Regions from separate parts of the Paenibacillus sp. GYB006 genome, predicted to be linked through region 2. Evidence: predicted binding sites of a transcription regulator. Region 2 holds the regulator's gene; each other region holds the start of a gene.
The links. Region 2 encodes NrdR, which represses ribonucleotide reductase genes. Its sites were predicted from a motif close to AACACNATATATNGTGTT; they were not measured.
Positions count from the first base shown of each region.

Region 1: a site for NrdR is predicted at 7,368-7,385, ahead of nrdI (class Ib ribonucleoside-diphosphate reductase assembly flavoprotein NrdI). Genes of this name have one in related genera too.
Region 3: a site for NrdR is predicted at 7,399-7,416, ahead of PV403_RS06880 (anaerobic ribonucleoside triphosphate reductase). Genes of this name have one in related genera too.

Region 1 is NZ_JARBDA010000002.1:567,409-578,321, reverse strand. It holds gene PV403_RS08075 (aldehyde dehydrogenase family protein) at 1-743, opposite strand, end outside; gene PV403_RS08070 (amidohydrolase family protein) at 1,006-2,001, opposite strand; gene PV403_RS08065 (VOC family protein) at 2,087-2,737, opposite strand; gene PV403_RS08060 (S66 family peptidase) at 2,910-3,890, opposite strand; gene PV403_RS08055 (hypothetical protein) at 4,206-4,667, opposite strand; gene PV403_RS08050 (AraC family transcriptional regulator) at 4,715-5,569, opposite strand; gene PV403_RS08045 (glycoside hydrolase family 53 protein) at 5,673-6,800, opposite strand; gene PV403_RS08040 (zinc ribbon domain-containing protein) at 7,013-7,219, opposite strand; gene nrdI (class Ib ribonucleoside-diphosphate reductase assembly flavoprotein NrdI) at 7,425-7,784, shown strand; gene nrdE (class 1b ribonucleoside-diphosphate reductase subunit alpha) at 7,771-9,855, shown strand; gene nrdF (class 1b ribonucleoside-diphosphate reductase subunit beta) at 9,903-10,877, shown strand.
Region 2 is NZ_JARBDA010000001.1:653,855-664,767, reverse strand. It holds gene PV403_RS03250 (hypothetical protein) at 1-1,520, opposite strand, end outside; tRNA gene PV403_RS03245 (tRNA-Ala) at 1,837-1,909, opposite strand; gene PV403_RS03240 (DUF2264 domain-containing protein) at 2,405-3,541, opposite strand; gene nrdR (transcriptional regulator NrdR) at 3,575-4,042, opposite strand; gene PV403_RS03230 (alpha/beta-type small acid-soluble spore protein) at 4,159-4,383, shown strand; gene PV403_RS03225 (lytic transglycosylase domain-containing protein) at 4,471-5,034, opposite strand; gene coaE (dephospho-CoA kinase) at 5,031-5,627, opposite strand; gene PV403_RS03215 (manganese efflux pump) at 5,642-6,379, opposite strand; gene mutM (DNA-formamidopyrimidine glycosylase) at 6,537-7,367, opposite strand; gene polA (DNA polymerase I) at 7,433-10,090, opposite strand; gene PV403_RS03200 (glycine betaine ABC transporter substrate-binding protein) at 10,239-10,913, opposite strand, start outside.
Region 3 is NZ_JARBDA010000002.1:300,094-311,006, reverse strand. It holds gene PV403_RS06925 (LysR family transcriptional regulator) at 1-186, shown strand, start outside; gene PV403_RS06920 (GRP family sugar transporter) at 210-1,064, opposite strand; gene PV403_RS06915 (DoxX family protein) at 1,295-1,642, opposite strand; gene PV403_RS06910 (hypothetical protein) at 1,766-2,287, opposite strand; gene PV403_RS06905 (hypothetical protein) at 2,345-2,986, opposite strand; gene PV403_RS06900 (hypothetical protein) at 2,983-3,843, opposite strand; gene PV403_RS06895 (hypothetical protein) at 3,886-4,488, opposite strand; gene PV403_RS06890 (hypothetical protein) at 4,494-5,315, opposite strand; gene PV403_RS06885 (MDR family MFS transporter) at 5,496-7,025, opposite strand; gene PV403_RS06880 (anaerobic ribonucleoside triphosphate reductase) at 7,497-9,464, shown strand; gene nrdG (anaerobic ribonucleoside-triphosphate reductase activating protein) at 9,461-9,964, shown strand; gene PV403_RS06870 (DUF1796 family putative cysteine peptidase) at 10,097-10,774, opposite strand.

The sequences.
Region 1 (10,913 bases), on a different contig from region 2:
TTTTTATAGTTTTTAACGGCCAGTTGACCAATATAACTTCCGACTTTTGTCGATCCAGTAAATGAGATAATTCTTGGAATTGGATGTTCTACAAATGCATCGCCAATCTCTTTAATATCGGTAACAACCACATTTAATAGCCCTTTTGGTAATCCTGCTTCTTCGAAGATTTTACCAATGAGAGTTCCACCCGTGATTGGTGTATCCTCATGTGGTTTCAATACTACGCCATTACCGGCACCGAGTGCAGGTGCTACAGATTTCATGGACAAGAAGAATGGGAAGTTAAATGGACTAATTACTCCCACCACACCTGCTGGGCTTCTATACAATCTGTTTTCCTTACCATCTTCCGTAGAAGGTAAAATCTTGCCTTCCATACGAATTGGGAATGTAGCTGCTTCTTTAATCATATTTTTCACTAGGCCAATCTCAAAAGCTGCTTTCATACGCGTTCCACCCAGTTCTTGAATGATCAGGGATGTAATTTCTTCTTCATTTGCTTCTATGTATGTAACTGCTTTTTCTATAATATCTCTTTTTTTGTATGCGTTAACTTTATCCCATTCGAGTTTTGCTTGGTGTGCTGCTTGATATGCATCATCAATATCAGCGACATTCGCTATATGGAACGTAGTAATAACTTCATCATTATATGGATTGATATCAGGTAATGTTTTTTCACTCTTACCATCTCTCCATACCCCATTAATAAATTGTTTTCCTAAGTCTGTAAACTGCATTTTCTTCCTCCTATGTAAACTCTATTAAGTTAGTATTATTTATATATCGACATCATGCAGGTAGTTGTTAAGACCCATTTTAAAATTCATTTTAGAATGAGTTATATTATTATATTTCGATTAATGCCAAGTATATGTTTTTATTACCTTCAAATGTATATTGAAAGCTGTTTATTGAATATTAAAAAAGCCGCCGTGATGGCGACTTATCCAGGATTTCTCCATATAGATTTCATCTGAAGTCTTGTATTGTAATATCCATTTATAGTTTCAGCAGTTTTTCTGCATTTATATGAGATATCTTTTCTTTATCCAGATTACGAATTGGGGCATTTTCTATAAAAGCTCGTGCCTCTTCATTCTTGATGAAAGGGTAATCTACAGAATACATAATTCGATCTGCTCCCATAATCTCCATGTTCATCATCAGCTGTGGGATACTCCACATACCGCTTGGCGTAACGTACATATGGCTCGTAAAATACTCCGATACACTGCGCTGAAGGTGCTTCGCCGCCTCAGACAGAGTGGAGTCCATTCTATCCAAAAATGGAGGAATCATTTCTCCCCAATGACCTAGAATGATTTGCAAATTAGGATACTCATCAAAAATACCGCCAAGAATCATACGCATGGCATGAATACCTGTTTCGGCATGCCATCCAAAACCTGACGTGGCAAAGCGAGTGCTGACAAGCGGATCAAAACTACCATAATAAGATTCCTGTATTTCCTTCGATATTAACGAAGGATGTAAGAAGAGGGGAACGTCCAGAGCAGACGCTGCTTCAAGAATAGGACGAAATTTCACATGATCAAGAAACAGTCCATCCGTACGTCCATTTATCATAAATCCTTTGAAATTCAGCTGACGAACGGCTCGTTCTAATTCAAGTGCAGCCTGTTCCGGTGCAGCGGTAGGTAACATGGCAAATCCAACAAAACGATCAGGATGTGCTTTTATGGCGTCTGCCAAATAATCGTTAGCTTCTTTTGCGAAAAAAATAGCTTCCGATGGGGGAAGGATTTGTGCTCCCGGAGCTGAATACGACAGACACTGAATGTCGATGCCATTCGCGTCCATATTTGCTAGGCGAAGGCTTCCCATATCGATCAGCTCTTCCTGACTGGGTGAGCCTCCTAGTCCATTATTGCCATAAGCTTCATAAAAGTGAGGTGACAATTTTTCAACCTGTTTTTGAATATCTGCATTCAGTGCAGGGTTAGTAAAGTGTTCTTCAAGCGCAATGATTTTCAATTATCACACCAACCAGTCTATTAATGTATGTATTTCTATCGATGTAAGTAGCGGTAATGACCTTTATTCAAAAAAATTTTTCTGTTTAAATAATTTGATAAGGTAAATTGGAGAATTTGTATTTCTTATCATTATCTTTCATTTTAACGGTTACCGGGAAGATGGTAGCTTTCTGACTCGTTGGCAACCAGATCCGGTCTGTAACCACTACAATAAATAGTCCATGTTCATCCCCAACAGGCTGAAATATGGAGCGATCCCCTTTCCATAAAGGCAGGTTCATGTCTGCTTCTAATGCAGAAACTACGCTTTCCACATCCGGAACGGGTAATCCCACTTCACTAACACATAGAATATCTTCATTCGTAAATTCATGGGAAGAAACACTTTTACTCTTAATATTATGGCGAGCGATAAATTCAACAATGTTCCCTGCCGGATCACAAAAATAGACAGCGTGAGCGTTCCAACTTTCAAACTTGAACTCATCTTGCGACTCGTCTTTCAGCAAAGTAACCCGTTCTGACAAATATGCCTTGGCAAGTTTGAACTTGTCCTCATTAATATTCACTGCGAAGTGATAAAAAGGTTTCTCTTCCTCTGCTTCGGTTAGAACAAATGTGAGATTCGTTTGCCCAACAGCAACTGTAAAGGAATTGGTATCTTCTTTTACTAAACCGAACCCTAAGGTATGGACATAAAATGTTTTCAAATCCTCTAATTCGTGAGTATTCAATATAACCTCTTCAAAAATCAAGATTCACCACACCATTCCTATGATATTTAAATATTTCATATTTCTAATTTAACATAATTGGAGCGAGCCAGATGTTCTACTGTCGAACTTTTCTAACGAATACATTAAAAACATCAGATATGATTTGTCTTCTAGCGAATACGACTAAAACTTATCGTTCGAAAATCTGTATGATTGTAGCTTTGCCATTTCTCACCTCAACTTCAGCTGCTGCTCCGTTCACCAAAGTAATCTGAGGTGGCATATGCCCACAGTCTATATCGTAGACGATAGGGATACCCAGTTCTGCCCCAATTTCTTCGTATACATCCAGTACATCATAACCTTCTACTGGCTTATTCGCATGGCTTCGTCCAAATAAAATACCACTGCAATGTGCAAACCAACCTGCCAGTTTCATTTGAATAAGAGACCTTCGAAGGTCCGTTGCACTGAGTTCACAATTTTCTAGATACCAAAGAATCGGTTCACCATGTATATACTGACGCTGAAATGTCTCAACATCACCGTAAGGAGTCCCTATCAAATGCCGGATCACATCAATGCAGCCACCTAGTAAACGACCACGCAGAGTCACATCAGATCCTAAAGTTGTCTTCCACTCGGTAGGTTCTGTTAATTCGAAAATACAGGGTGAAGGCTCCTCATGTTTCCATTTCTTCTGATATCGTTCTGAAGAGATTTGCTGATTTGTTTTACCCGGCCGTGTAGCTAGAACCGTTTCCCACATGGCAGTCGTCTCGTCCGAATATATTCCTCTTATATCCATCAGATTTGTACCATGCGCTGTAGCAATACCCGTCATTAGCGTAATAGCCAGCAGCAACACACTAGTATCTGAGTAACCCAGGATCCACTTTGGTTGAATTCGTTCATATCCAATCTGATCCACGATCTCAATTAATAACTCCCCGCCCCAAGGCGGAAAAATCATACCGATTTTGTCATTCTGCAAAAAATCATTAAGTTCATCTGCACGTATGCTGGCAGATGCTGATTTTGCTTTGTGCTGAGCCCACACCGTTTGACCGCAAACCACGCGGTATCCTTTCCCCTCTAGACGAAGGACTGCCTGCTCAAGCAGTTTATGTAGTGTATTCTCAACTCCCGATGAAGGTGCAGTTACTCCAATGGTCGTTCCTTTTTCTAAAAACGGCTACTGAATCATCGGATTCCTCCCATTTCTATTTTTTAGTGGATTTTTAATTTTTTCGATATTATAATCTATCTTTTTTTAGAATAATATGTTTTTTTGTTTTTAATACTAAGTTAATGAGATAGATATCAAATAAGGTTGGTTATAGGAGGAGTAGATAGAAACGATATAGATCTTATTATTGTGAATTTTTCATATGTTGAAATAATAATATTAATGGTAGGTTATGCCTCTGAGTAGAAATCAAGAATTAACCTTATATGAAAAATTCATATAAAAAAACAACCAGCTTTACCGGTTGCCTTTTTGATTTTTATTCAATTCATTTTTTGAGATTTGTATTAACCATTTCTTCTCAAGCACCCATCCAAAAATAAATGGAGGAACAATGGAACAAAGATAAACAACAAACCACTCAGGTCGAATTAGAAAATGAAAGGGAATACTAAGTATGACCCCCATCAGTAAATAGTACATACATCTCCAAATCAAAGATAATCTCTTCATGCGATCATGTAATAGAAGCATTATCATATTTGATATAAAGAAAATAATGATGACAGGAATTAGGAATCCAAGATAATAAGTAATTAAACTAGTCAATGAACGAAAATCGTATCCTGGGAACGGATCATAAGGTTGAATCATCGTTAGTATATATAGTAATAACATACTTAGCACCGAAATTAAGACGGTAAATAGCATGAACCGACTGAAGCTTTCCATAGGTTCAACTTCATTCTCGTTTTTCATCTATACTCCTTTATCAGTATGAGCGTTAGTACTAATAATCTATCCTTTTAATCTGTTCTCTCCGTAGAAGTATGTAGTTCTCTGTATTTGGCCGGTGTAATCCCTTCCTTTTTTCGAAACGTCGCCACAAAATGACTCACATCGTTAAAGCCAGTCTGTGCGGACACTTCTTTGAGAGTTTTATCAGGATTCATGATCATCATTTTTTTAGCTTGACGGAGACGCAGGTGGATCAGGTAAGAGTAAGGACTCATACCAAATGCATCCCGAAAAAGCTCATTCAAGTACGAAACACTCATATTCGCTTGTTCCACCATCTCAGCCAGTCCCACGTTCGATGAAAAATGCTCTTCCATCCATCGCACAACGGGACGAAGTTTATCATAATATTGAGATAATGAGGGCTGTTCGTCACGCATACCGTAATTTCTGAGCAGCATAAGAAAACGATAGAGTGCTGTAGATAATTCCATTCCAGAGAGCTCCGTACCCCAGTCCGCTTTATGAATCATCTCTTCCATGAGAGATACGAAAGATGCACCTTCTGAATCGATAGAATAAATTGCAGAAGTATTCATATCAAGCGAGTTCAGTACAGCTTCAGCAGCAGTGCCGCCGAATGTAATGTATACGGTTACCCATCGATCCGATGCAGGGGAATAGGAATGAGGTGTGAATGGGGTGAGCAGTACTCCTTGACCTGATGTCAGCAGGAAGCGTTCTCCCCCCATTTCCATACTTCCTTCCCCTTCCAAAGTATATAGCCAGTGATAATACGGGTATCCGTCTGTTCGTGTAAATATCCGTTCCCAAGCACTATATCCAATCGTTTCAACAAATAATGGAAGTGAGCGCTCTATTGTATTAAATACACATCTTTTGTTCTCGTCGCCCCAGTTCATCTTCTCCTCCCCCTTAAATAGATCCTTCAATATTCATATGATAACAAAAAAAATCCAAGTAAAGAGCTCAAAACAACTCTATACTTGGATTATTTCGATTCTTTTATTTTAGAAATACATCTAATGAAGCAAGCGCCTTACCCTCAAAATCGAACAATCCTTGGTTGGCCCAATGATTTCCCATTTCCGAGACATCGTTGCCATATTTCATACCGGCCAAACTTGCCCAGCTCGTCCCTTTTACCGGCAGCCACGCCGGCTCCCAGTATACAATACCGAGACCTTTTCCGTCAGGAACTTTACGGACTGTCTCCATTAAATCTTGAAGAAACTGCCCCTGGCCTTCCACTGTTGGCGGGTATCCAGCAATCTTGGACATTTCTTCTGTGAAAATATCTGCTCCAGACAAACTTTCCGTCGTATGTCCATAAGCCGTTTCTACAACAAGCACCTCTTTATTAAAGCGAGCACTGATATCTTCCAAATTAAACTGTAAATCTTCGAGACCGCCATGCCAGATCGGATAGTAAGATAACCCGATAATATCATAATCTACGTTACGTTTACTCATTTCATCAAACCATGTGCGGTATAATACATTTTGCCCACCGGCATCAAGGTGCAAAATAATTTTCATAGGTCCTGCTTCTCTCGCTGCCCGCACCCCTGCTTTCAAGAATGCTGCAAGAGAATCGTACGACTTATCCCACTGCGCTGCTTCTGTTTCTTCAAAACTTTGCTTCTCAGGAACATAGTTAGGTGTTTTACCTTCTGGCCAAAGCATGCCGTTCGTTGTCTCATTCCCGATTTGTACCAGATCCGGCATAACATCACACAGTCTGCATACTTCAAGCACTTCCCTGGTATAGCGATATACTTCCTCTTCCAACCTATCACCTGTATAAGACTGCCAAGCCTTTGGCTTGTCTTGTTTCTTGGGATCTGCCCAAAAATCACTGTAATGAAAATCCAGCATAAATTGCATTCCGTGTGCTTTTGCTCTTTTTGCCAGTTCAATCGTCGTCTCCAGATCATTCGTGCCGCCCATATATGGCTTACCTTCTTCATCATATGGGTTCACCCACAAGCGCAATCGAACCGTATTGAGTCCTTTTATTTGTAATATTTCGAATAAGTCTTTTTGTTCCTCACCTAGATAATATCTCCCTCCGAAGTCTTCAACTTCTTTCAGCATGGAGATGTCTGCACCTTTAACAAACAAACGAGTCATAAAGTTCTTCCCTTCTATGTGTCAATTCACATATTATAAAGCGTTTTCAGGTAGAGTTGATATATAAAAAACGATGGGTAAATGGTATAAGAATATTATGTATTCAAGATGTTAAAAAACATGAAAAAGGACGAAATACCAGGGTAGTCCCTGAATATTCGTCCTTATTTTCTTTTATTCAAAAAGTAATTCCAAGGCTCTCTTTCGAAAACTTATCCACCGAAAAAGAAGTCGATGATATTCGAAGCCTTCGAGGATTTCTTGTTATAGAATTCGGAATACCCGCAATTTTTGCAGTAAACTACAATAAATTGATTATTTTGTATATCAAACATTTTTGATAATCCAGTACCTGTCATCGCAACTTCTTTGGTGTCCGCTTCCAAACCTCCGCATTTAAAACAACCTCTTCCACTCATTTAAAATCGCCTCCTATTTATATAGTTATGAATACGAATTGGAATCATCTCAGGTTTCAATCTCTATCTTGGAAATTTGGAATAAAGAGTCATACATGACTCTTAAAAACATTTGACAATTCTATATATTGATATAAAATTATAAACACAGTCTATATATAGTATGAATTTAATGCCTTTTTTACCAATCAAGGGGGATAAGATATTGTTAATTGTTTATGATTCCATGACTGGGAATGTAAAAAGATTCATATCGAAGCTGTCACTTCCGGCAGTTCAAATTCAGAATCAAATGACGATTGATGAACCCTACGTACTCATCACATATACGACAGGTTTTGGACAGATACCTGAGAAGGTGTCTTCTTTTTTGCAAAAAAACTCAAAATACCTGATTGGCGTTGCTGCCAGCGGTAACCGCAATTGGGGTGAACGTTTTGCCAAAAGTGCAGATTTAATATCCGCATCTTATAACGTTCCTGTTATTAGTAAATTCGAATTATCCGGTACAAAAAGTGATGTTGAATATTTTAAACAAGAGGTGAGCCGCATTGCGTCATATTGAATTAAACAACATGTTACTACAGCGTGACTCTGATGGTTTCTTTCAATTACATAAAGACAAAGAAGCTGTAGAGGAATTCATGAAAGAAGTAAAAAGTAAAAGTCTGCAATTTGCGAGTATCGATGAGCAGATTAAATATATGATTGAACAAGATTATTACGAAGATTTTTATGCTGTCTATACCCTGGATGAAGTTAGAACCGTATTTGAAATTACACACGGCTATGGTTACCAGTTCCCTTCCTACATGGCAGCATCCAAGTTCTATACGGACTATGCACTTCGAAGCCGTGACCGAAAAACCTACCTTGAATCGTATGCTGATCGTGTAGCGGCAGTCGCTCTTCATCTAGGGCGAGGTAACTTTGATACGGCTTGTTTGTTGTCTCGTTCAATGATGGAGCAGCGCCTTCAGCCTGCAACTCCCACATTTTTAAATGCAGGAAAAAGTCGGCGTGGTGAACTCGTTTCTTGCTTCCTGCTTGAAATGGATGATGCACTCAACTCGATTAACTATGTACTGAACACTTGTATGCAATTATCCAAAATTGGCGGCGGCGTTGCGGTTAACTTATCCAAACTGCGTGCTCGCGGGGAAGCTATTAAGGGTGTTGAAGGTGCTGCTAAAGGAATTACGCCTGTTCTGAAACTGATGGAAGATGGTTTCTCTTATGCAGACCAGATGGGACAACGCAAAGGTTCGGGAGCAGCTTATTATAATATTTTTGGCTGGGATGTAATGGAGTTCCTCGATAGCAAAAAAATCAATGCAGATGAGAAAATCCGTCTAAAAACCCTTTCGATTGGACTTATTGTTCCGAATCGTTTTTATAAGCTCGCTCAAGATAATGAGCCGCTCTATGTTTTCGCTCCTTATAGTGTATATAAGAATTATGGAACACATTTAGATGATATGGATCTTGACGTGATGTATGACACGCTGCTGGCTGACGATCGTGTGAAGAAGAAAAAAGTCATGGGTGCTCGCGATATGCTGACCAAAATAGCGATGGTTCAGCTTGAATCCGGCTATCCGTATATCGTCAATAAAACAAACGCGAATCAAGCTCATCCGCTAAAAAATGTAGGACAAGTAAAAATGTCAAACCTCTGTACAGAGATTTTCCAACTGCAGGAAACTTCTGAAATTACGGATTACGGTCAGCCCGACATGATCCGCAAAGATATTAGCTGCAACCTCGCTTCTCTTAATATCGTGAATGTGATGGAGAGCGGCAAGCTCAAGGAATCAGTTCATGAAGGTATGATTGCACTGACCTCTGTCAGCGATATGACTCATATTGACAATGCTCCAGGTGTCGCAAAAGCAAATGCTGAAATGCATTCTGTCGGCCTCGGTGTAATGAATCTTCACGGCTATTTTGCCAAAAACAAGATTGCTTATGAGAGCAACGAAGCCAAAGACTTTGTGCGTACCTTCTTCATGACAATGAATTATCACTCCTTGGAAAAAAGTATGGAGTTTGCTAAGCAAACGGGGCAGCGATTCTATGGATTTGAAAAATCAGATTATGCGACAGGAGTTTATTTCGATCGTTATCTAACCACCGATTACCGTCCTGTAACATCCAAAGTACAAGCATTATTTAATGGAATCTACATTCCTACTCCGGAGGATTGGGAAATACTGAAGTCTGAGGTCATGGAACATGGTCTCTATCACGCGTATCGTATGGCTATTGCTCCAACAGCAAGCATTTCTTATATCCAAAACGCAACATCCAGTGTAATGCCGATCGTAGAGCAGATTGAGACACGTACCTATGCAAATTCAACAACGTATTATCCAATGCCATACTTGCAAAAAGATAATCTCTTCTATTACAAATCGGCGTATCAGATGGATCAATTCAAAGTGATTGACTTGATTGCAGAAATTCAGCCTCACGTTGACCAAGGTATTTCGACCGTACTGCATGTGAACAGTGATGTATCGACCAGATACTTAGCTCGGTGCTACGTCTATGCTGCTCACAAAGGGCTCAAATCTCTGTATTATACACGTACTAACAAGCTAACAATGGAAGAGTGTCTTGCTTGTTCTATATAAAAAGTAATGATCTTTTAGAGCTACTGAAGATAGGAGTTTGATATAAAATGGCGGCAATTCAAGCTGTAAACTGGAATCGTGCAGATGATGAATTCACACTGATGTTCTGGAATCAGAACATCATGCAATTTTGGACCGATGATGAAATCCCTTTATCCGATGACAAAATGACCTGGGTTACGCTCAGTGAGACTGAAAAAGATGCTTATATGAAAGTTCTTGGAGGCCTTACCCTCCTAGATACCATTCAAGGGGGCGTTGGGATGCCCCAGATTATGGAGCATGTTGACGGGCTGCAGCGTAAAGCCGTTCTTAGTTTTATGGCAATGATGGAACAAATTCATGCGAAGTCGTACAGCAGTATTTTCACAACCCTGGCATCAACGGAAGAAATTGACCAAGTATTTCGCTGGGTAGAAGAGAATCCTTATCTGCAAACCAAAGCCGAAATCATTCGTGAATATTATACAAGCATAGAAACTTCAAAAGATTTATATATGGCGATGTGCGCTTCTGTCCTGCTTGAGAGCTATTTGTTCTACAGTGGTTTCTTCTATCCGCTCTATTTAGCGGGGCAAGGAAAACTAACGTGCAGTGGGGAAATCATTGATCTCATTCTACGTGACGAGAGTATTCACGGTGTATATGTTGGTGTGTTAGCACAGGAGATCTATGCCACTTTAGATGCTCAAGAACAAAGAGAGTTGTATCAGAACCTCGTCGATTTATTACAAAAGCTTCATCTCAACGAATTGCAATACTCGAAAGAGGTTTATACCCCTATTGATTTAGTGGAGGATGTAGAAGTATTCTTGCGCTATAACGCTAACAAAGCGATGATGAACCTTGGTTTTGAACCTTTATTTGATGACGAAGAAGTGAACCCGATTGTGTTAAACGGGATTAGCACTCACACCAAACAGCATGACTTCTTCTCCAAAAAAGGAAATGGTTACATTCGTGCTTTGAAAGTAGAACCTCTGACAGATGATGATTTCAATTTTGATGAATTCGATAAATAAGAAATCAAAAAAACTCAGCCAGTTCTTCACAAAGAA
Region 2 (10,913 bases):
TCTTCCAAGTCATTAATCCGTTTCTCTGCAACGCTCATAGCATCCCTTAGTATCTTCACTCGGCCTCTTTGATCATTGTCAGCCTTTAGATAATCAAGATATAGAGTTTCAGCTTGCTGAGCAGCATTAATGAGGTTGCTGCCTAGATCCTGATATTTGTCCAGCGGCATTAGTGGTACCCAGTTCCAAGGATGTCCAAAGTAGTCTAGCCCTTGTCCCAACTGTGATAGCAAGATGATCGCCTTATTACGCAAAGAGAGCCACTGAATGGAAGTATCCAGCATACTCTTTTGAAAAGAGGAATAGGAGTCCAAAGCTCGAACTGCATCAAACCAAGAATCATTAGGTGTTGTTTCATGCAACCAATTTAGAAGAATAGCTGACTCTTCGAGTTTTTCCTCACTGCCTGTAAGATAAGCGAGCCCTGCTTTATTGAGGGTTAACATCTGGCGTTCGAGAGAAGCACTTAAAGCTGACTCTAGATCGAGCGTCGAAAAATCCGTGTAAATCTCTGTTCTGTCTACTTTTATTCCATAAAATTGCCCATACTGTATTTGGAAAACTCCAGTGTTAGCGGGCTGACCGTCAACAGGATTAGCGGCGTAAATCCCCGGATCCCCATCTCTGCCATTTGAACCGCTTGGCTCCCTCTCTTGGCTTACTATTTTGACCGCTGTTGTTCTTCCAGTGACAACTTTAAATTTACGGCCACCTATTCCGCCCTTAGCTCCGGCACCAAATTTTCCTGGACGGGTAGGAGCTCCGGCAACTCCGGGTTGACTTTCCATTGTGATCTTTTGTTCTGCACAATCAATCACATACCCGACAAAAATATGCCCAGCGTCTCCTCCATTTCCTGAGTGCCCAGCATTACCGGCTTTGCCTCCATTACCTCCATCTTTACCGGGTTCTGAGGAATCATCCGATGAAAACCAATGGGTTTCCGCGTCTCTTCCATTCTCTCCATCACGGCCGTTCATGCCGTCTCCTCCGTCTTGTCCACGTCCCCCATTGCTGCCATTTGCCGAAAGCTTTAATTGACCTTGCAAGTCGAAATGCTCTGCTACAAGTACAATATGGCCGCCGGACATCCCGTCTCCCCCGTCAAAACCATTATCGCCATCGCCACCATTGTCTCCGTTTCTGACAGGCATATCTCCTGGATTAGCCTTAGGCTGGCTAACAAAGTTCTTTTCTTTAGGGACAGGGGTTCCTGATGTACTGATCGAAACGTCTCCATCCGAAGAGATCACTCTAGCATTCAGGGTCAGATTACGCCCTGGTAAATTCAATGATCCGGCAAAATGAATCGTATCCGCCTGAATCAAGTAGTGAGCTGTTACATCGGAAAAATAATCTTGATTTAAAGTTAAATCTGCAGCCGTTAAATAAATCCATTCTTCTTTTTTGCCTCGCTGCACACCGGAATACAAAGACTGTCCGGTAATTTCCATAACACCCATCTGCGGCTCTTCCTCCATATTATAAAATTGTGACATGGCCGCTCTTATGTAATCCAAAATTGCTGTCCTACTAAATTATGATCATTGTCACATTGCCATCTTATTGTAATGGTATTTTCTTCATAAAAAAAGACATTTTTTTCTCTTTTTCGACATTTTTTTATTTACTGTTTTATTTCTTATTTTTATACAATTTGTAATAGAGTTTTGGGAGAATAAAATCGAAATTTTATTATTGCAGAATGAAAAAATTAAAAATCCTAGAGAGAGAAAGGTGTTAAGTTAATGGGGAGTTTTACATGGAGGAAAACTAACTAAAATACAATGATAAAAAAGAAAAAACCCGCTAAAATAGCGAGTTTTTTACCTGAAATGGAGCCTAGGGGGATCGAACCCCTGACCTCATCGCTGCCAGCGATGCGCTCTCCCAGCTGAGCTAAGGCCCCTTAATTATGTAGTTGGCTATTAATCAACATTTGTGTCTGCAGTAACTTTCCGACTTAGTTATTATACACTCAGAAACGTATCGTTGCAAGTATTTTTCATTGAAATTTAGACTCACAAATAGAATAGATTGGAACTTGATTTCATGCCATAGCGTATTTACTTAAAAGGGGCTGATCTGATGTTCATTTTTTATTTTCTAATGGGTGTTTGTGTAATAGCACTTGGGATCCTCGCTATTAAGCGTCCTGATTCTTGGTTATTCAAAAGAATAGGCTACGATAGAGAGCCCAGTGATATGTGGCTTTCCTATGTTAAGTTCGCTGGGGTAATCAGTATAATCATGGGGGTGATAATCATTATATTAGGCATGCAACATCTTTTCCAATGACATTCAACTTACCGCTCGATGATGACTAGGATTCATTCGCTCAAATGATAATGCAGTCACATACAACAATCGAGATAACACTACTCACCTCTCCTCCAATGATTAGTTAGAATACTGAATGATCCAACGAAAAGGATTGCCCGCTCCATGCTCTTTTCTGTGTCCAGGGTTCATCCGGCATTGCCCAAAATGGTTGATCACTTGATAGTCCTAGCGGCAGAAAAAAGGTACTGCACAGATATAAACTTCCTGTAGAAATATAACCTTCCGCTATATCGGGTTGATTGCCGTAAAACCCAATCTGAAGCCATCCGTTCTCATCGAATGTACCTTCGCCAGCAATGGTTCTCTGCAATACTGCGGTAAGCGCACAGCGTACACTTGCACAACCCAACTTCTCAGGAAGCGTTTCCATCAGTGCAAGCTGAGATAACAACTGAAAAGCACCAAAACGGTATGCAAGCGAACGACCTACTGGAGGGAATGTTCCTTCTGGTGAGATCATACGTTCAAGCACTGCGCCATATCTTTGTGCTCGGGACAGTACGAACTCGTAAGCCGAGTCCCAATCAGGGTACATCCCTTTAAATGTAAGGTGGATATCAATAAGCATAGGCTGAATGACAAAGCTGTTATAGTAGTCCCAGTGAAAATGAGGGCCATCTCCGTAGGTTCCATCCCCTAGATACCAATGCTCATGCTGTTTGAGAGCGTAATCGACTCTCATCACATCAAAGTCCTCTTCTCCCATCATATACAAGGCCGCCTCAACCATAGCAGAGAATAAGAGCCAGTTCGAGGGAACGGCTTTTATACGACGAGTCTTCTTTAAGCACTCAATAAGCTGCTGCTTCACTCTCGGTTTCAGCTGTCCGTAAAGTTCCTGAGGAGCTCTCACAATCGCGTGGGATAAAAAAGCTGCATCTACCAGCGGCTGACCGCCTTCTGTAAAATTCATAAAATCTGGTGAATTCCGATCCGTTCCAGCATCAATCGCTTGTCTAGCCATTGCTGCATACTTATTTCTTAGAACTTCTTCTTCTCCATCCTGCTTACGTTCTAGCCATGGAGCTATTCCGGCAAGTAATCTGCCAAGTGCTTCGAGATGAGTATAGGTTTCCCTACCCACTAAGGGAGAATCCACAGGCATGAGTTCCTTTAACTTCCGGTTCGATAAAGCTTCCAATACAGGATCTGCTATTCGAAGCATTGATTCAAGCCATAATTTACGACTATGTATCATGAAAGTGAATTCTCCTTTATGATAAAGGTATGTTTACTCTTCGTAGGGTTCCTTGGATAATAACGTTTTTAGTTCTTTCATAAACATATTAATATCTTTGAACTGCCTATATACAGAAGCAAAACGTACATAAGCAACTTCATCTACGGGATACAGCTGTTCCATAACAAGCTCTCCGATGTCTCTGCTCTCTACTTCAGCAACAGCAGTATTTCGTAAAGAAGACTCTACGGCAGAAGCAATATGATCAAGCTGTTCAACAGATACAGGACGTTTCTCACAGGCCCTTATCAATCCTCTCAGCAGCTTTTCTCTGCTAAACTCTTCTCTGCTTCCATCTTTTTTAATGACGATCAGCGGTGTCTCCTCAATCGTCTCAAAAGTGGTAAACCTGCGGTTACATTGTTCACATTCGCGGCGTCTGCGAATGGACTTGTTCTCATTAGCAGGTCGAGAATCCAGTACTTTCGTACCTTCGTACGCGCAATACGGACACTTCACGGACATCACTCCTCTTATTGTATATACTTTCCAACTATTTTTCTTTTCAAAAGTGTAATGAAAATCACATATCCGAGACATAATACTTTTACCAACTCGCAAGGAGGTGAAAGGCAATGGCACAAGGTAACAACGGAAATTCAAACCAACTAGTTGTAGCAAACGCATCTGGTGCTCTTGAGCAAATGAAGTATGAGATCGCTCAAGAACTAGGTATCAGCATCCCACAAGATGGATACCAAGGTAACATGACTTCCTACGAGAACGGTTCTATCGGGGGTTACATTACAAAACGTCTTGTAACGATCGGTGAACAACAACTCGCTGGTCAATTTCAATAATAAGTAATTATAAAGTGCTGGACAGGTTAGCCATTAGGCTGGCCTGTCCAGCACTTATTCGTATTTTAATCTAAAAGATAATAAGAATCAAAACTCCTTATAGATATCTTTATACTGATTATAATAATAAATAACCCGCTGTACATAATGCCGGGTCTCTCCTACCGGAATTTCATTAATGGTATCGAGTTTCCCATCCCATAAGCCCTTCTTAATCCAACTGCCTACATTCCCTTGTCCTGCGTTATAAGCGGCGATCGCTGCTATTGGATTGCCATCAAAATGATCGGATAAGTAATCAAGATACCATGTACCAATTTCTATATTCGCCTCAGGTTCATGTTTCAGTTCATCCATCGTTACGTTCTTTTTCTGTTTTTTCTCCAACACCCAGTTCGCTGTGTCAGGCATCAGTTGCATTAAACCGATAGCGCCTTTTTTCGATTCGCGGCTCAGTTTATAATTGGACTCCACTCGAATAATAGAGGCTACGAGGAATGGGTCCACATCATAAGCTTCTGCTTGTGTACGAATCTCATCTTTATAATGAATCGGATAAAACCAAGACATCCAATTGGTATTAAAAAATAGAAGAAATAAAAAGGAAACAAGTATAACAAGCAGTACTCTTTTTTTACGAAGCCATCTCATGATAGACCCGTGTCACGCCAAAAGGCCAAAATTTGCTTCTTCGTTTCTTCAAAATTCCCACTGTTATCTATAATAATATCTGCTTTTTGTTTCTTCTCTTCTATATCCATCTGTGCTTTCAGGCGAAGGATCGCCTGATCCTTGTCCAATCCATCTCTCTTCATTAACCGCTCTAATTGAACTTCCCTCGGTACATATACCAACATGATCTGTTCATACCCATCTTCAAGTCCTGACTCATAGAGAAGAGGGATATCAGCAACAACAAGACGGTCTGGGAACTGTTCTTCGAATTTATGCTTACGGTCTCTCATCTCCTGACGAATGGCAGGATGGGTAATTTGATTTAATGCTTGAAGCTGATCTGGATGATTAAAAACAAGCTCACCGAGCTTCTTACGGTTCAGTGATCCATCTTCTAGCAGAACAACTTGTCCGAAATGTTTTGCGACAGCAGCAAGCACAGGGTGCCCGGGAAGCATGACTTCCCGAGCGATCTGATCTGCATCAATTAAAATCGCTCCAAGGCTTACAAGAAGCTTGGAAACACTGCTTTTACCTGACGCAATTCCGCCTGTTAATCCAATATTCATGTATTCACCTCAAATTAAATCAGCTTCAATATTCCCATAATAATTAACATAATGGCAGGTAGGGCTGTCAGAGACTGTACAAAACTTGAGTTTGCAAAACGAAAACCTGCCTTTAAACCAAAGACGAGAAACATACCGCTGAAAAAAGCGATCATTACTGAGGTTAATAAAGGTGGTAAACCAAGCAGTGCAGCACCCAGCCCAGCGCCAAAGGCATCTAAAGATAATGCAATCCCAAGCCACATCGCTTCATATCCCGAAATACTTCCTGAATCGTCCATATCTGCAGCAGACGGTTTCTTTAATATTTGGATCACAAGACCAAACTTTTGAATCTCCAATAAAAAAACGGTTGTTTTTGATTCCGATTCGGACGATTCTCCCTCAGCAGTACTATGCTTTCCCGTTTCCCGAGATAAAAGCGTAGTATCTGAAGATAAGTTCGCTTTTTCCTTCCAAGGATCCGTCTCTGAATCCGCAGATTTAGACCTGAATGACTGAATGAGTGACCAGGTTCCCATAGCAATGAGAATCCCTGCTCCGATCCACGATGCTACATCGGGAGATACGAAAGCAGATAATAAAACTCCAAGCTGCATCGAAACTCCAATCACAAGACCAGAGCAGATAGAGATAATTACGATCGACAGCCAAGGAATTTTCATTTTGCGAAGGCCGTATGTAATGCCTATACCAAAGCCATCCAGACTAAGCGCAAAAGCAAGCAAAAATAACGTCAATGAATGAGGCACCCTTCATTCCTCCCAAAACTAGGCCACAAAGCTGCTTCATTAGCAGAAAGCAGGCTAATGCCTAAGACTGCGTTGCCCTAGCAGTATATGGGAACCGGGTTAAAAGGGTGCCTATTCATAAAGGCTCGCTTACCTAAAGGTTGTTTATTTAAATTCGTTACACCAACACCTGACATCTTGGGCAGGTATGGGTACCGCGTCCACCTACCACGGTCTTGACAATCATTGTTCCACAATGTTCACAAGGCTGATTTTGACGGCCATATATTTTGAACTGATGCTGAAACATGCCCACTTCACCTTGGCCATTGACATAAGATTTAATGGTAGATCCGCCGGCTTGTACCGCTTCAAGGAGTGTATCAATGATAGACTGATGAAGCAGTTCAAACTGCTCGTCAGTGAGCGTATTCGCGGGTTGTTCTGGATGAATCCCTGCCTTAAAAAGCGACTCATCAACATAAATATTCCCAATCCCTACGACATATTCCTGATTAAGAAGCGCAACCTTGATTTTGGTTGATCGTTTCCCAATTGCTTTACGAAAAGCTTCCAGTGTAAAAGATTCGTCTAGCGGCTCAAGCCCAAGCTTCATCAGCGGTTTGTTCGTAAGGTCTTCCCCCGTGCGGAACAGATGCATGGTTCCAAACTGTCTTACGTCCTTGTAACGAAGCTCTGTTCCATCAGAGAAATGAAATACAACATGAGTGTGTTTCTCCAAAGGCTCATCTTCAGGATATAAACCATAACGTCCTTCCATCCGGAGATGGGAGACAAGTACAAGTCCATCCAGTATAATTCTCAAAAATTTACCTCTTCGCTCTACACCTTGAATGGTGTGTCCGACAAGCTCCATAGCAAATGCATCAATATCATCTGGCCGCTGAATGATTCGCGGTAAATGAACGGTAACACGATCTATATATTTTCCTACGATTAATGAATTTAATGTTCTTTTGACTGTTTCTACTTCCGGAAGTTCCGGCATGATGTCTTCACCTCATCCTCCATTATAGCGGATTTTGAGGCAATCTTATACCCTTTGACTCGGATTTACTTGGCCTCATACCAGTTTCTGCCGAAGCTGACTTCTGCTTTCAGCGGAACGGCTAATTCCAAAGCTTTCCCCATCACTTCAGGTACTAATTCCTTCATTGTTTCTAATTCCTCTTCCGGTACTTCAAATACCAATTCATCGTGTACCTGCAACAGCATACGGCTTTTCAGTTTTTTCTCCGTAAGTGCTGCATCCATGTGCACCATAGCCAGCTTGATAATGTCAGCAGCGGTTCCTTGAATCGGTGTATTCATCGCTGTACGTTCTGCAAAAGAACGAAGATTAAAGTTGCTTGCATTAATTTCTGGTAAATAACGGCGGCGTCCAAGAAGTGTAGTTACATACCCATCTTGTTTGGCCTGTTTCACGATATCGTCCATGAATTTACGAACACCTTTGAACACTTCAAAATACTGCTCAATAAACTGTGATGCTTCTTTTCTTGTAATGTTCAAGTTCTGAGACAGACCGTAATCGCTAATTCCATAGACGATTCCGAAGTTAACAGCTTTTGCTGATCTCCGCATATTGCTGTCTACCGCTGATTCCTCCACTCCAAATACATCCATTGCCGTTTTTGTATGAATATCCATATCATGTACAAAAGCTTCTTTTAGATTATCGTCATCCGAGATGTGAGCAAGCACACGAAGTTCGATCTGTGAATAATCGGCAGCGAGAATGTACCAATTCTCTTCGGAAGGAACAAACACTTTACGGATCTTACGTCCTTCTTCGAGACGAATCGGAATGTTCTGCAGGTTCGGAAACTGACTGCTGAGTCTGCCAGTCGCAGCTATCGTTTGACGATAGTACGTATGCACTTTTCCTGTTTTATCCGAAATTTCTTTCAGTAATCCTTCTACATACGTCGATTGCAGCTTCGCAATCGAGCGGTACTCTAAGATGTGCTGAACAATTTCATGATACGGAGCGAGCTTCTCCAGTACTTCTGCATCTGTTGAATAACCTGTCTTTGTTTTCTTAATAACTGGCAATCCCAATCTATCAAAAAGAATTTCGCCTAGTTGTTTTGGAGAGTTCAGATTAAATTCAGTTCCGGCAATCTCATAAATTTTCGCAACTAACGAAGATATCGTCTGTTCAAATTCAGATCCAAGCGCTTTAAGTTCGTCTACATTCGCTTTGATTCCTTGCTTCTCCATGTCAGCAAGTATGCGTGACAAAGGCATTTCAAGATCATAGAAAAGTTCATGCATTCCTGTCTCTTCTAAATCCTTCTGCTGTAAAGAAATCAGACGGGAGATCGTTTCTGCTTTGCGGCATAAATATTCACAAACAATCTTCTCTTCTGGAAGTTTATATTTAGCCCCTTTACCGAACACTTCATCATCTGACTGTAGACGAGCCAGACCATACTTCGATGCAACTCCCCATAACGTCTGGTTTGAATCTGTTGGATCAAGCAGATAACCTGCAAGATGCACATCAAAATCAGCACCCGCAAATGGCAACCCGTTCGCATGCAGTACAAGGTCTACCCTGTGCAAATCATACCCCTGTTTCGGATAATCTGGATTGCTTAACCACTCTCTTACCCCTGCGCATGCTTCCGTAGAGAGCATCTCTGGAGAAATAAAATAATATTTTTCGCGATCCGTCAGTACAATCCCAATCAAAACAGCATGATGAGGGTTATCCCCTCGTGATTCAACATGAACGATCTTGATACAAGGAAGTAACGGCAGCAAGTCTGTTATGTTCTCTTCCGTTACAATAACGGTCTCAATCTCTTCTTCTTCCGGTGTATTCTCATCCGCATCTGCCTGTTTAACAGTAAAGGCAAGTCGCTCTAACAATGATTTAAATTCCAGCTTCGCGAGTGCGGGAGCAGCAGACTCTTCCTGAATACCGCCGAATACCATGTCATCCCAAGTTTTCTCAAGCGGTACTTCTCGGTAAATAGTAGCCAGCCGCTTACTGAGCCGTGCATCTTCTGCATGAGTCTCTATTTTCTCTTTCATCTTCCCTTTTAGTTCCGAGGTATTGCTTAATACCTCTTCAACTGATCCAAACTGATGAAGCAACTTCAGTGCTGTTTTTTCTCCCACTCCAGGAACACCAGGGATATTATCAGAAGGATCGCCCATCAGTCCTTTAAGATCAATAATTTGCAGCGGAGAAAGACCGTAACGTTCTTCAATTTCTTTTGGACCGTAATTTTCAATTTCAGATACGCCTTTACGAGTCAATGCAATATTTACGTTCTCAGATGCCAGCTGTAACATATCCTTGTCACCCGTAACCACAAGGATTTCGCGGCCCGCTTCATCGGCACGTTTTGTGAGTGTTCCAATGATATCGTCGGCTTCATATCCAGATAGTTCAAACTGAGCAATACCGAATGCGGTAAGCAATTCTTTCAGTACAGGGAATTGTTCCGATAATTCAGGCGGTGTTTTTTGGCGTCCGCCCTTATATTCTTCATAACCTTCATGGCGGAACGTTACTTTCCCTGCATCAAAAGCCACCATCATATGTGTCGGCTTATGTTCTTCCAGCAACCGAAGAAGCATGGTCGTAAATCCGTACACCGCGTTTGTATGTAATCCGCTCGAATTCGTCAGCGGGGGCATGGCAAAAAAGGCTCGATAAATAATACTATTTCCATCAATCAAAATAAACTTTTCCATAGATACACCTCTCTTGTTTCACTTCTTCCTATATGATAACACATGGGAACTCTGCTTCAAAAAACAAAACAAAATAACTAGTCACTCTCCTGCATTATCGGCCAAATGGAAGAAAAACAGTCCGAACCGAAGTTCAGACTGTTTCCTTTTACCGTTTTGCTATTTTAAATCGTTCTGCCAGTCTTCCAAGGAAGATATCAGCCAGAATGGCAAGTAAAGCAGCAGGGATGGCCCCGGCTAATATTTTAATATTATGCCGCTGATTCAGACCCGCATAGATTTCACGGCCAAGTCCATCGCCCCCGATAATCGGTGCGAGTGCAGCCACACCAATTGCAATGACCGCAGCAACACGTAAACCTGCCATGAGGAAGGGAATGGATAACGGCATTTCCACTTTCCACAGCAGTTGGAACCTGCTCATTCCCATCCCTTTTCCTGCATCCTGAAGTCCAGGACTTACTTCCTTCAAGCCAACATAAGTATTACGCACGACAGGATTTAAAGAGTAAAGGAATAAGCCAATAACGACACTTTTGAATCCGAGACCGAACATAACCATGAGTAGAACGAGCAGAGCCATACTTGGAAGTACTTGAATAATGTTTGTAAAGAACATGATGACTCTGCCTGTTTTTTCATAACGAGCACTAAGAATACCAAGCGGAATCCCAATAACTAAAGCAAGTCCCAACCCGCAAAGCACCATTAAAATATGTACCCATGTTAAATGTAATAAGTAAGATGCATTTTCAGTAACGTAATAATAAAATTTCATGAATGAATTCGCATCTGGATGCATCGCTGATGCAGGAAGTTTTGA
Region 3 (10,913 bases), on a different contig from region 2:
GTTCCTTCGAGATCATGGACATCGTCTGCTTATTCAGGTATCGTGCTGCGCCGTATTGTAAATGCCGGCAGTTCAAGAACGGTATCGCTATGCTGGATGAAAGGACATTATTTATCTTGTGCTGCGGAAAGGTTTAAAGAACTAGCTATTCAGCATTATAAAGAAAAACCCTCAGTTTCGGTCTAAGACCTTACGCTGAGGGTTTTGTTCTAGGATTTTGAAATTCCAAGTAGAACTGCAGAAATGATAATAAGTAGAATTCCGATGGAAATAAAAACGAGTTGTCTTTTTGTCTTATGTTCTTTTAATATAAAGATCCCGCCTAGTGTAGCTACTACTACACTCATTTGAGAAAGGGTAAAACTTGTAGCCACCCCGACCTTATCTTGCGAGATAAACAAGAACATATTCCCTGCTGCCCAAATTAGGCCTGGTAATATATTTTTAAGTGCATAAGTGTTAAAAGGTTTGTGTTTTGCCGTAAGGACTAAACCACCAATTACCATCCCGATCCCCTGCGGAAGCAGTACATCCCAACCATCTATTCCAAATAAACGAACGATAACCACATAGACAAGATAACCAAAGGTGGATACAAGTAATATAAGAATCCCTTTTTTTAAGTTTCCTTCACCGTCGTCTTTTTCGTTCTTTCCTTTAATGGATGTAAAAATAACCCCGGTAACAATAAGTACGAGTGCAATGATTCCTAACGTGACCGATTTCCCTGAATTCCATTCATTAAAGATAAAGGCCCCAAATAACGTTGTCGCCACCAGCTGCATACCGGTAGATATAGGCAATGTTTTAGAGACACCCATCACATCAATCGTTTTCAGCTGTCCACCTTGTCCCAGAACCCAGAAGAACCCGGAAATGAGACCAATGATTATTGTCTTCATATCCAGATGAACCGGATCATATATGTATAATCCTATTGAAAATAGTAAAGCACCTAACGTAGTTCCAAGCGTTTGGGTGTAGGGTCCTCCCCCAATTTTGACATTAACCAGAACAAGACTCCCCCAGAATATAGCGGGTAAGATTGCGAAAAAAATATCCATATTCCTAATCCTTCTCTCTCTATAAATATCGAAGATATGTCATTATGTTCCATAAAAATATATGTAATTATGGATATATAGACATACTCAATATTATGTAAACAAATTTATTCATTTTGAATTAAAAAATAGTGAAAATTTTTTATTCCATTTACCACCAACAACTTTCCTCAGGCAAAAAAAGAAAGACTGCATCTTCTTATGATAAGAAAATGCAGTCTTTCTTTTGCTTACGATATACTTACAAGGTTCATGCTCACTATAACAAAACAAATCATCATTAAAGTAACAGAAGGTAAGACTCCCGACATGGATCCTTTTCCGAGCCTGATTTGCATAACAACCATCGCTGCCATCATAATCGCAAGATAAAAAGCACCTACTGCTCCAAGCAAGAGATTCCAGCTGCCAATAAAGAGTAAAATAGCCCCTACCATTTCTAAGATTCCCATCACATAACGAAACCACTTCGGCAAGCCAAAACTTTTATATTTGGCGGCCACCTCTTTGGACATAAATTTACTCATCCCCAGCAATAAAAACGCGATGCCTGTTCCCACCTGTAGCACTGTTGTCATTGTAGATCTCCTTTGCGTTCATAATGGTGTAGGAGTAGTATCCATGGGCGTTAATCAAGTTATGCGATGGAAGATCTAATATATATAAAAGGAACACGAGTAATTTCTGAATTCCTTATCACATTACGATAAAACTTCCCATCGATGCTGATTCTTTTCTAATTTTGGATGCGTAAATTTAGGATGATCAACGAGTATCAATCTAATCTTAGTGATCCACTCATCAAAAAAAGGGTAAGAAGCAAAACAATTCGCATATTCGCTTGACAGCATCAGAAAAAAAGGGCCTTTGTACTTCTCGGTTACATGTCGTAGTGCCGCTTCCATAGGCGTATATTTTTTTCTTTTGCCTTCCCAGTTCTCCAAGGTAATGATGCTATCATTCTGTTCTCTTTTCCATTCATGCAAACGATCTTCTCTTTTGTAAAACGGAAGCACTGGGTGATTCGTCATCCGATTTACTGTCGCTTCATGCAGTGGATAGAGAATGAACTTTGTGAATTTACGTTCTTTTACGGTTTGGAATGCTTTAGATAACTGTATATCTGTTATTTTCTCAAAATCATCATAATAGATCAGTGATCCTTTATACATTTCCTTCGGTGGTTCGTAACCAAAAGGTACTGCGTGTACTTCTCTTGCCATCCCTCATTTCTCCCTTCTATCTCTATTTAGTATCCGACGTAATAATAAATACCCATTCTATAAGTATGGATTACCGCTCTCCATAATACTCTTATCTTTATCTTGTCCTTGGTGTACCGCACCATATGCATTAGCCAAGCGAAACAAAAGCCGAATCAATAAGAACATGAAAAACACGTATAAGACTGCATAGATCGTCATCACGATTGCCCATTCTTTTTCCAAATTGATAATAAAAGGATAGAAAAATTGCTGAAGGACAAGCAAACCAATTAATGCGTTGCGTCTAGTTATGAACGCCTCTTCCAGCGATGGATCACTCATTTGATGCCATATCGATAATTGCCCAAGTGAAGTAAACAACAGCATGATCATCAGTAAATTGACTATGGAGGAAGACTGCGCATATACAATGGAAGACAGAGATATGTCTGGGAACCAGATCCCACTATTTAAATTCGGAACCCAATCTCTTATAAAAGATTCGATCAAAAGAATAAACGTAATCCATTTCACTTTTTGAAATAGAGCAGACTCTGCTTCTAAGGAAGAAAGCGAGTATAAAATGAGTACATATCCTAACAGGTCATTAAAAATGTCAAAATTCATGATATTAATATCCAGTATAAGCAGGGTAAATCCCCATGCCATTCGGCGAAGTGCTTTTTCACTGATGTGCTGAATTGAGAGGTTCGTCATTTCACTGCACCCCCATCTCGCACAATCGTTTTAATTTCATCCGATGAATAATAAAAATGGTTGCTTGTCAGAAGATCGTAAACTATTTTGGTACCGTCTGGTAATCTAAAATGCACTAAAATTCCTACAGAATATGAAATAAACCCATCTTGCGCAAGTCTCGGTTCTATAGACGCATACTGAAAATGGATACGATCACCTTTTTTAATTTGTTTAGGGTATGTAACTTGATCATACGGTTTGCCATACACACGAAGCTGGAATAAATCTTTTAATTTATCGGTATGACTTAATTCAATTTTCTCAAGCACTGCATCTGAGTTCATCTCAAATACCTCATATCCCGAACCGTCAGAAGAAGATCCCCCATGAATCATGGCTAAACCCTGAGATTTTTCTGGATCGGCACGAAAGATAAGTTCACCAATCGGAACCTGTTCCGAGGTGCCGTCATCATAATTTACGGTTATGGTGTTTACGATGAGTTCATTATTCTGATCAGGCAAATACTCTAGATCTTTTTCGGTGAATTCAAAATGCATTTGGTATGCTGACTGATACTTATAAGATGTTTTTTCCCTTTTGGCATAAGATTCCTTCTTGAATTCTTCGATCGAGATAGACTTCACTTTCTTTCCCGGTCCCTTGTTTTCAAAGTAATCAATTTCCATCCAATTGGTTCCTTTAAAAATCGTTGTCGTCAAATAGTGGGTAGGAAAAACAGGTTTCTTAAGCTGCATACTGTTGTAATACCCAATGTTTCCCGCCCATAAGATTAGCAAAATAAATAATAGCCCTAATCCTATAAATGTAGTCTTACGCTTCTTTGATGAATGGATCAGTTCTTTGTACTTCAATCGTGTTCTTCCTTCCTTCTCATCGCATAATATTTTGTTACGTCATCCTCTGATGTGCTCGGCTGCTTTTGCCATTCGGTACAATACTCGTACGAAAAGGATACAAAGGATAGCCGAAAGCAGCACAGGAACAATGACAAAAACGAGCTTATCCTCAACTAGATTAAGAAAAAATGGATAGATGAGCATTTCCAGCATCAGACAGCCGATCAGCCATAAGCTTCTTTTTTGCATCGACTGTTTTAGTAAACCCGATCTTATATAGTACCATAAAGGAAGATCACAAAGACCCTTGTATATGAAATATAGGAGTATAATCATGAGTAATTGTAAGCCTTGCGTATAGATATGGTTACCAACCGAGATGGTTTGAAATGTTTCAGCAGTACTTACTGACGGCATGAAATTCTTAGGCAGGGAGAGGATGGATAGCAAAAGAGCAAGCCATGAGACAACATGAAAAGCAGATGTTTTTTCGCTTAATACCACAGCAGCTCTATAAATCAAGAAAAACCCTATAAAATCAGCAAATATATCAAATGAATAGGAATTAATATGAAAGTTAACTTTAATGATTATGAAAATAAATCCGATCCCCATTCTCCTAAGGGGTGTAGTGACCTTTGTACGCAATAAATACTCCAATCCATTTACCTCTCTTGTATATAGGACCTCACTTGCTCTTCTGAGAAATAAACAGAACTCTCATTGAGCGCTATTGCTTCTACCTTGGTTGAACCATCTTCCCTTTTAAAATGAAGCTGAACCACGGGGTTATATACCCTCATTGATCCTTCACCCTTCTTCGGAAGATTCCACTTGTAGCTGATCCGAATGGGGTCATTTGCGTTCAATTTCCATTCCTGTAGATCGGTATAATCCGTATCATTCACCATAAGCTGAAGAACCGGTTCGATATCAGACTGATTTAGAGACACGCGTTCAAGGATTGCGGGTTCTTTCATCCGAAGAGCCGTAAGTCCGCTGCCATCAGGAGAACCGCCGCTAGACGTAGTAAGGACAATCGAATCTTCATCTGACTGATCAAATGTCTCAATACGAATTTCACCGATCGGGATTCGTTCAGGCTCAATCCCTTGGTACACCACTTCCATTTCATGAATGACAAGGTCCTGCTGTTCATTTTGCTCATTTTCTTCTCTTAGCGGCTTATAGTAAAGGACCTTTAGAACATGGTGTGTATATTCCTTCACTTCTTCGATTCGGTAGCTCGAATAAGGCAGCTCATCAAACTTGATATATATGACCCTGTTATCACCCGTTTTGTTCTCCAGATAATAAATTGGGATTTCTTCTTGGTTTACATCGTAACTCCCCAAATGCACAAGGAACAAAGGTTTATCGAGTCTCACCCCGAAGTAATACCATACATTCCCTGCCCAACTCATGATTAACAGCAATAAAAATCCAATGAATACTGTTCTTGCAGTTAGCCATTTCGGCGTATTCACCTGTACCCACCTCATTTCAAGACATTATTTTACCACTAATTAGCAAATGAGGGGAGATAAGTGTTGTAAATCCTAATAACCACAAAAAAGGTGGATCAAATTGAGTTCAATTTGATCCACCTTTTCATATTGCATTCCACTCTGCCATATATGATTCAGTAAGTACAATTGCATACTAATTTATTTTCCTTTTACAGTTGCCGTTCCTGTAACAAGTTCCGTCTCGCTAAGTACCGAAGATGCTGTACTATTCGCTGTCTGTCCTGCCACCCTTTTCACGAACAAAGCAAGGACGAAACCGAGACATGCGAGAATCAGTCCGATCTTAAATGCGTCCATTACACCCGCAGTCATTGCTGCATTCAATTCAGCCGTTCCAGGATTCGCTATGCCGCTTAGCGCTTTCTTCTCCCCATTCTGCATGATCGAGATGAAGATTGCTGCACCGAGAGCACCTGACGTTTGCTGCAGCGTAGTCAGAACCGCTGTCCCATGCGGATATAACTCTGCAGGAAGAGCATTCAGTCCATTGGTTTGTGCAGGCATCATAATCATCGCAATAGAGATCATTAAGAACGTTTGAAGAATGGCCACGAGCCAAGCAGACTGTAAAGGCAGCAATAAGAAACAAGTGATTGTAACAATCATAATCAACATTCCAGGCAAAAGAAGCACCCGTGGCCCATATTTATCGAATAATTTCCCCATGATTGGTGACATGAGTCCGTTCAGAAGTCCGCCAGGCAACATGACAAGTCCGGTCATCAGAGCACTATAAAGCATGACTTCCTGCAAATAAAGAGGTAAAACGAGCATCATAGCAAACATAGTCATCATCACGATGATGGATAATACCACAGCAACAGAAAACATCGGATAGATAAATACCTTTATATCCATAACAGGCGCGGTCAACTTCATCTGCCTCCACACAAAGAGAGCAAGAGATATAGCACCAATCGCGATAATAAAGATCACATAGCTCTGAATCGCTGTGCTGCCGCCTTCCCCCATACTTCCAAATCCGAATACAATTCCTCCAAAGCCAATGGTTGAAAGAATAACGGAGAACACATCCAGCTTCGGTCTGCTCGTACTTGTAACATTTCTTAACTTCATAAATCCGAAGATCAACGTTAAGGCAACGATCGGAGCTACCAAAATAAATAACCAGCGCCATGATAAATGCTGCAGGATAAAACCAGATAATGTCGGTCCTATGGCGGGCGCAAACATAAGAACAAGTCCAATCAGTCCCATTGCAGCTCCTCTGCGCTCCATAGGAATGACAGCCAGGATAATATTCATCATCAGTGGAATCAGCACAGCCGTACCGACGGCTTGAATGACCCTTCCTAAGAGAAGAATACCAAAGCTTGAACTAATTGCGGCAAGAACTGTCCCGATCAGGAATAAGGCCATTGCAGATAGATAAAGTTGTCTTGTTGTAAACCGCTGAACTAAATATGCAGATACGGGGATAAGTATACCGATGACAAGCATGTAGCTAGTCGAAAGCCACTGAGCTAGGTGAGGTTCAATACTCAGGTCACCCATGATTTGAAATAAAGCTACATTCAGTAACGTCTCGTTAAGAATAGCTACAAAGGCACCCGACAATAAAACAGCAAGAAGCAAACCGGTTTTCGGAGAGTCGGCACTCTTATTTTCGTTGTTATCTGCCGAATCATTCAGTGAAGTTGTATTCAATTTTTCTCCTCCATCCCATTCTATCTATGTATATGTAAATCCGTTCACCTTCCTTTTTTGAAGATGAGGTATACGGACAATGTAAGGAGTAAGTATCCTTACTTATAGTGATTTATCGCACTGCTACAACATAACACATCCCAGTTCCTTCTGCATCTGTATTTCCTTTCTATAACTGTTTTTTAATTATTTTATTTATAAAGCATTCTCCCTTTATTTTTTATGTTTTTTTCACTTCATATTGCATAGCGCTTCCTCCCATAATGACAAGGGTTTATGAACTTTTTTGAGTCTCTGTTTAGGATTTTACACAGGCCAAACTGTGATTTTTGTCATACACTCCGAGTACATCTTGTAGGTATGATACTCAAATAGATCAATATATAGTATGTACCGTATTACAAAAACATAGAATTCATCCAAAACAAACTACACATAACAGAAAACGGATTTAGAAGGAGATCATTCATTATGGCAAAATTAGAAGCATTTATACCTAACCCTAAACAAGCAGATGAACTCACAGATATAATGGACCAAATCTTAGGCAGTAAGGACACCGATCTGCTTAGAGAAAATGCAAATCTGAATGGAGACTCTTTCAGCGGAAAGATGAGTAAAATCGGATCTGAAACTGCGAAAAAACATGTCATGAAGCATGTCCTTCCCAAACAGGTTGCTCAAGCTATAACAGAAGGCGAACTTTATGTTCACGACCTTGACCAATATGCGCTTGGTACAACAAACTGCATCTTTATTCCTTTTGATCGGCTTCTAGAACGTGGTTTTAACACAGGAAATGGTTCTGTTCGAACCCCTCAGTCGATCATGTCAGCGATGTCACTTGTCGCTATTATTTTTCAGTCTCAGCAAAACAGTCAATTTGGCGGTGTCTCTGCCAACAAAATCGATTGGGACCTGGCTCCTTATGTAGCACGCTCCTTTAGAAAGCACTTCCGAAAAGGAAAACAATTATTTGAAGAAACAGCGGAAGTAGATCAAGAACATATCCATATGAATAGCGAACTCGCACAAACGACCTGTCCTAAAGCCTACGCTTTTGCCATGAATGAAACCATTCAAGAGACACATCAAGCTGCTGAATCTCTTATTCATAACTTAAATACAATGAGCAGCCGGGCAGGCGGTCAAATTCCGTTTACGTCCCTAAACTATGGATTATGCACGTCTGCGGAAGGAAGACTTGTATCCAATGCGCTTCTTGATGCTACAATCGCAGGACTCGGCCATGGAGAAACTCCTGTGTTCCCTCAACATATTTTCCAGTGTAAACAAGGGATTAACCAAGCTCCTGGCGAACCCAACTACGATATTTTTGTAAAAGCGCTCGAATGTTCCAGCCGGAGATTATATCCGAACTTCGTAAATGTCGATGCTACATTTAATTTGCCGTTTTATCGTGAAAATGAACCAGATACCATTATTGCTACCATGGGTTGCCGCACGCGTACGATCGCTGACCGATTTGGCCGCAACCGTCAAAGCGGAAAAGGAAACCTCTCTTTTAATACGGTTAACCTTGTGAAGCTTGGCATTGAACATGGGATTGCGCTGCGTAAACGGACAGAACCTGATATGAAAGAATTCTACAAGAATTTACACCGCGTAATGGAGATTGCTTTAGAAGGACTGCTGCATAGATACGCTATTCAATCTGTTCAACCTGCAAAAGCTTCTGACTTTATGATGCGGGAAGGTGTCTGGGAAGGCGGCGAACATCTAAATCCTGATGAACCCGTAGCAGCCCTGCTGAAGCATGGAACATTGTCGATTGGATTTATTGGACTCGCTGAATGTATGAAAGCATTATATGGAAAACATCATGCGGAAGACGAATTATCCTATAAAGAAGCGGTTCATATTATTGAAACCATGCGGAACTTCTGTGACAAAAAAGGGGATGAATACAATCTGAACATTACCCTGTTTGCCACTCCAGCAGAAGGCTTGTCAGGAAAATTCACCGTTTTGGATCGAAATAAATACGGAATTCTACCTGAAATTAATGATCGTGATTACTATACGAACTCTTTCCATGTTCCTGTCTACTATTCGATCTCCGCTGCGAAGAAAATTCAGCTGGAAGCACCATTCCATGAACTTTGCAATGCAGGGGCGATCTCTTATGTAGAGCTGGATGGAAATGCCCGTAATAATCAGGATGCATTCCGCCGAATTGTACAATATGCGCTGTCTCAAAATATCGGTTATTTCTCAGTCAACCACCCATTAGATCGCTGTCCTTCCTGCGGCTATGAAGGTGTCATTGGTACGGAATGTCCAAGCTGTGGAATAAATGAAAATGACATTCATTTTAGCCGACTTCGCAGAGTAACTGGATATTTAACTGGAGATTACACAGTTCGATTCAATTCAGCTAAACAAGCGGAAGTCAGAGATCGGGTTAAACATCTATGATCCCTTTACACATCTGCGGTTATATTCCAGAATCTATTAATGAAGGTGCGGGTCTTCGGGCTGTTGTTTTTATAAGTGGCTGTAAGCATGCATGTCCCGGCTGTTTTAATCCATCTTCCTGGAACTTTAGAGCAGGTAAACCTTTTACGGAAGAAGAACAACTGCGTATCATCCAGGAAATTGCGGACAACCCATTACTTGATGGGCTGACCTTATGCGGGGGAGATCCTTTCTTCTCTGCTCCTGCATGCACCGATTTCATTCGGAAGTATAAAGAACTTTGTCCAGGAAAAACCCTTTGGGCTTATACCGGTTTTGTTTATGAAAAACTGCTGGAGGACCCAGACATGCGCTCGCTTGCTGAGCTTTGTGATGTCATCATCGATGGTCCTTTTCAAATGGAATTGAAAGATACTACGCTTCTTTTTCGCGGAAGCCGAAATCAGCGAATTATTGATGTACAAGCCTCGTTATCTGAGGATTCAGTGATCACTTTATAACACGAATAGAAACATCCGGCGATATGGACTACGTTCATGAACCGGATGTTTTTCGTTTTTCATGATAGGTAAAGTAGTAGTGTTGCCTCGATTAAAAGAAACAAGAAACCTCTTATTATTAATGTGAATTTTTCATATGTTGTAATTTTGTAATAGATAGCTATTTACTTCTTCGTTGGTCATGGTGTTATAGATCCCTTCCAGAATGGTTCGCCATAAGGTGTGGTTATCTTGAAACATGTTTGCTACCTCTGGAATGAGCAGTGTACAAACGTTCGGCAGTTGATAATCAATTTGAACTATATAAGGTACCTGCGCGTGATTCACAACCAGTAATTTATAATCACCTGCCACGAGGTCATCTAGAACTTGTAACAGCTCTTCTGTTTCATGTGAAGTGGCTTCCGTTCGTAAAAAAAAGATTCGCTTGCCACTCTGCATAAGCTGCAAAAATCGGCTTGCTCTATAATCCAGCTTTTGTTTTAGACCAGAATAGCTTTCAAGAATCTCTGGGTCATTATCTTCCATCGGAAAATCATGAACGGAGTATAGATCATAGGCTGCGTCCCGAATGACATAACAACCTGAATCAATACTTGCCCCATAATATCTGAGATTATCTCTTAGCATGATATGTCGGAATCGATCACGTAGCAGGGCACTGACCCCTGATAAATGAGGGGAAATCATCCAGTCGATAACTCCAGCAATATTCCGAATTTTACTGTGATTCAGCTGGCTTGCAGGAAGACAGTTATGGCCGAGACTACAAAGGACATCATACCCACCCTTTAATTCATGCAGTTCCATTTACTTTGCCTCCTTTCAGCCAGGGTATACCCTATTAGATTACAGAAAACTTCGCTATGCCTGTGCGATTGGACTTTTCTTATCAAAATCACACTCTGTACACCTATCGATTATTTGTTTCACTCTTATCCTCATGCGG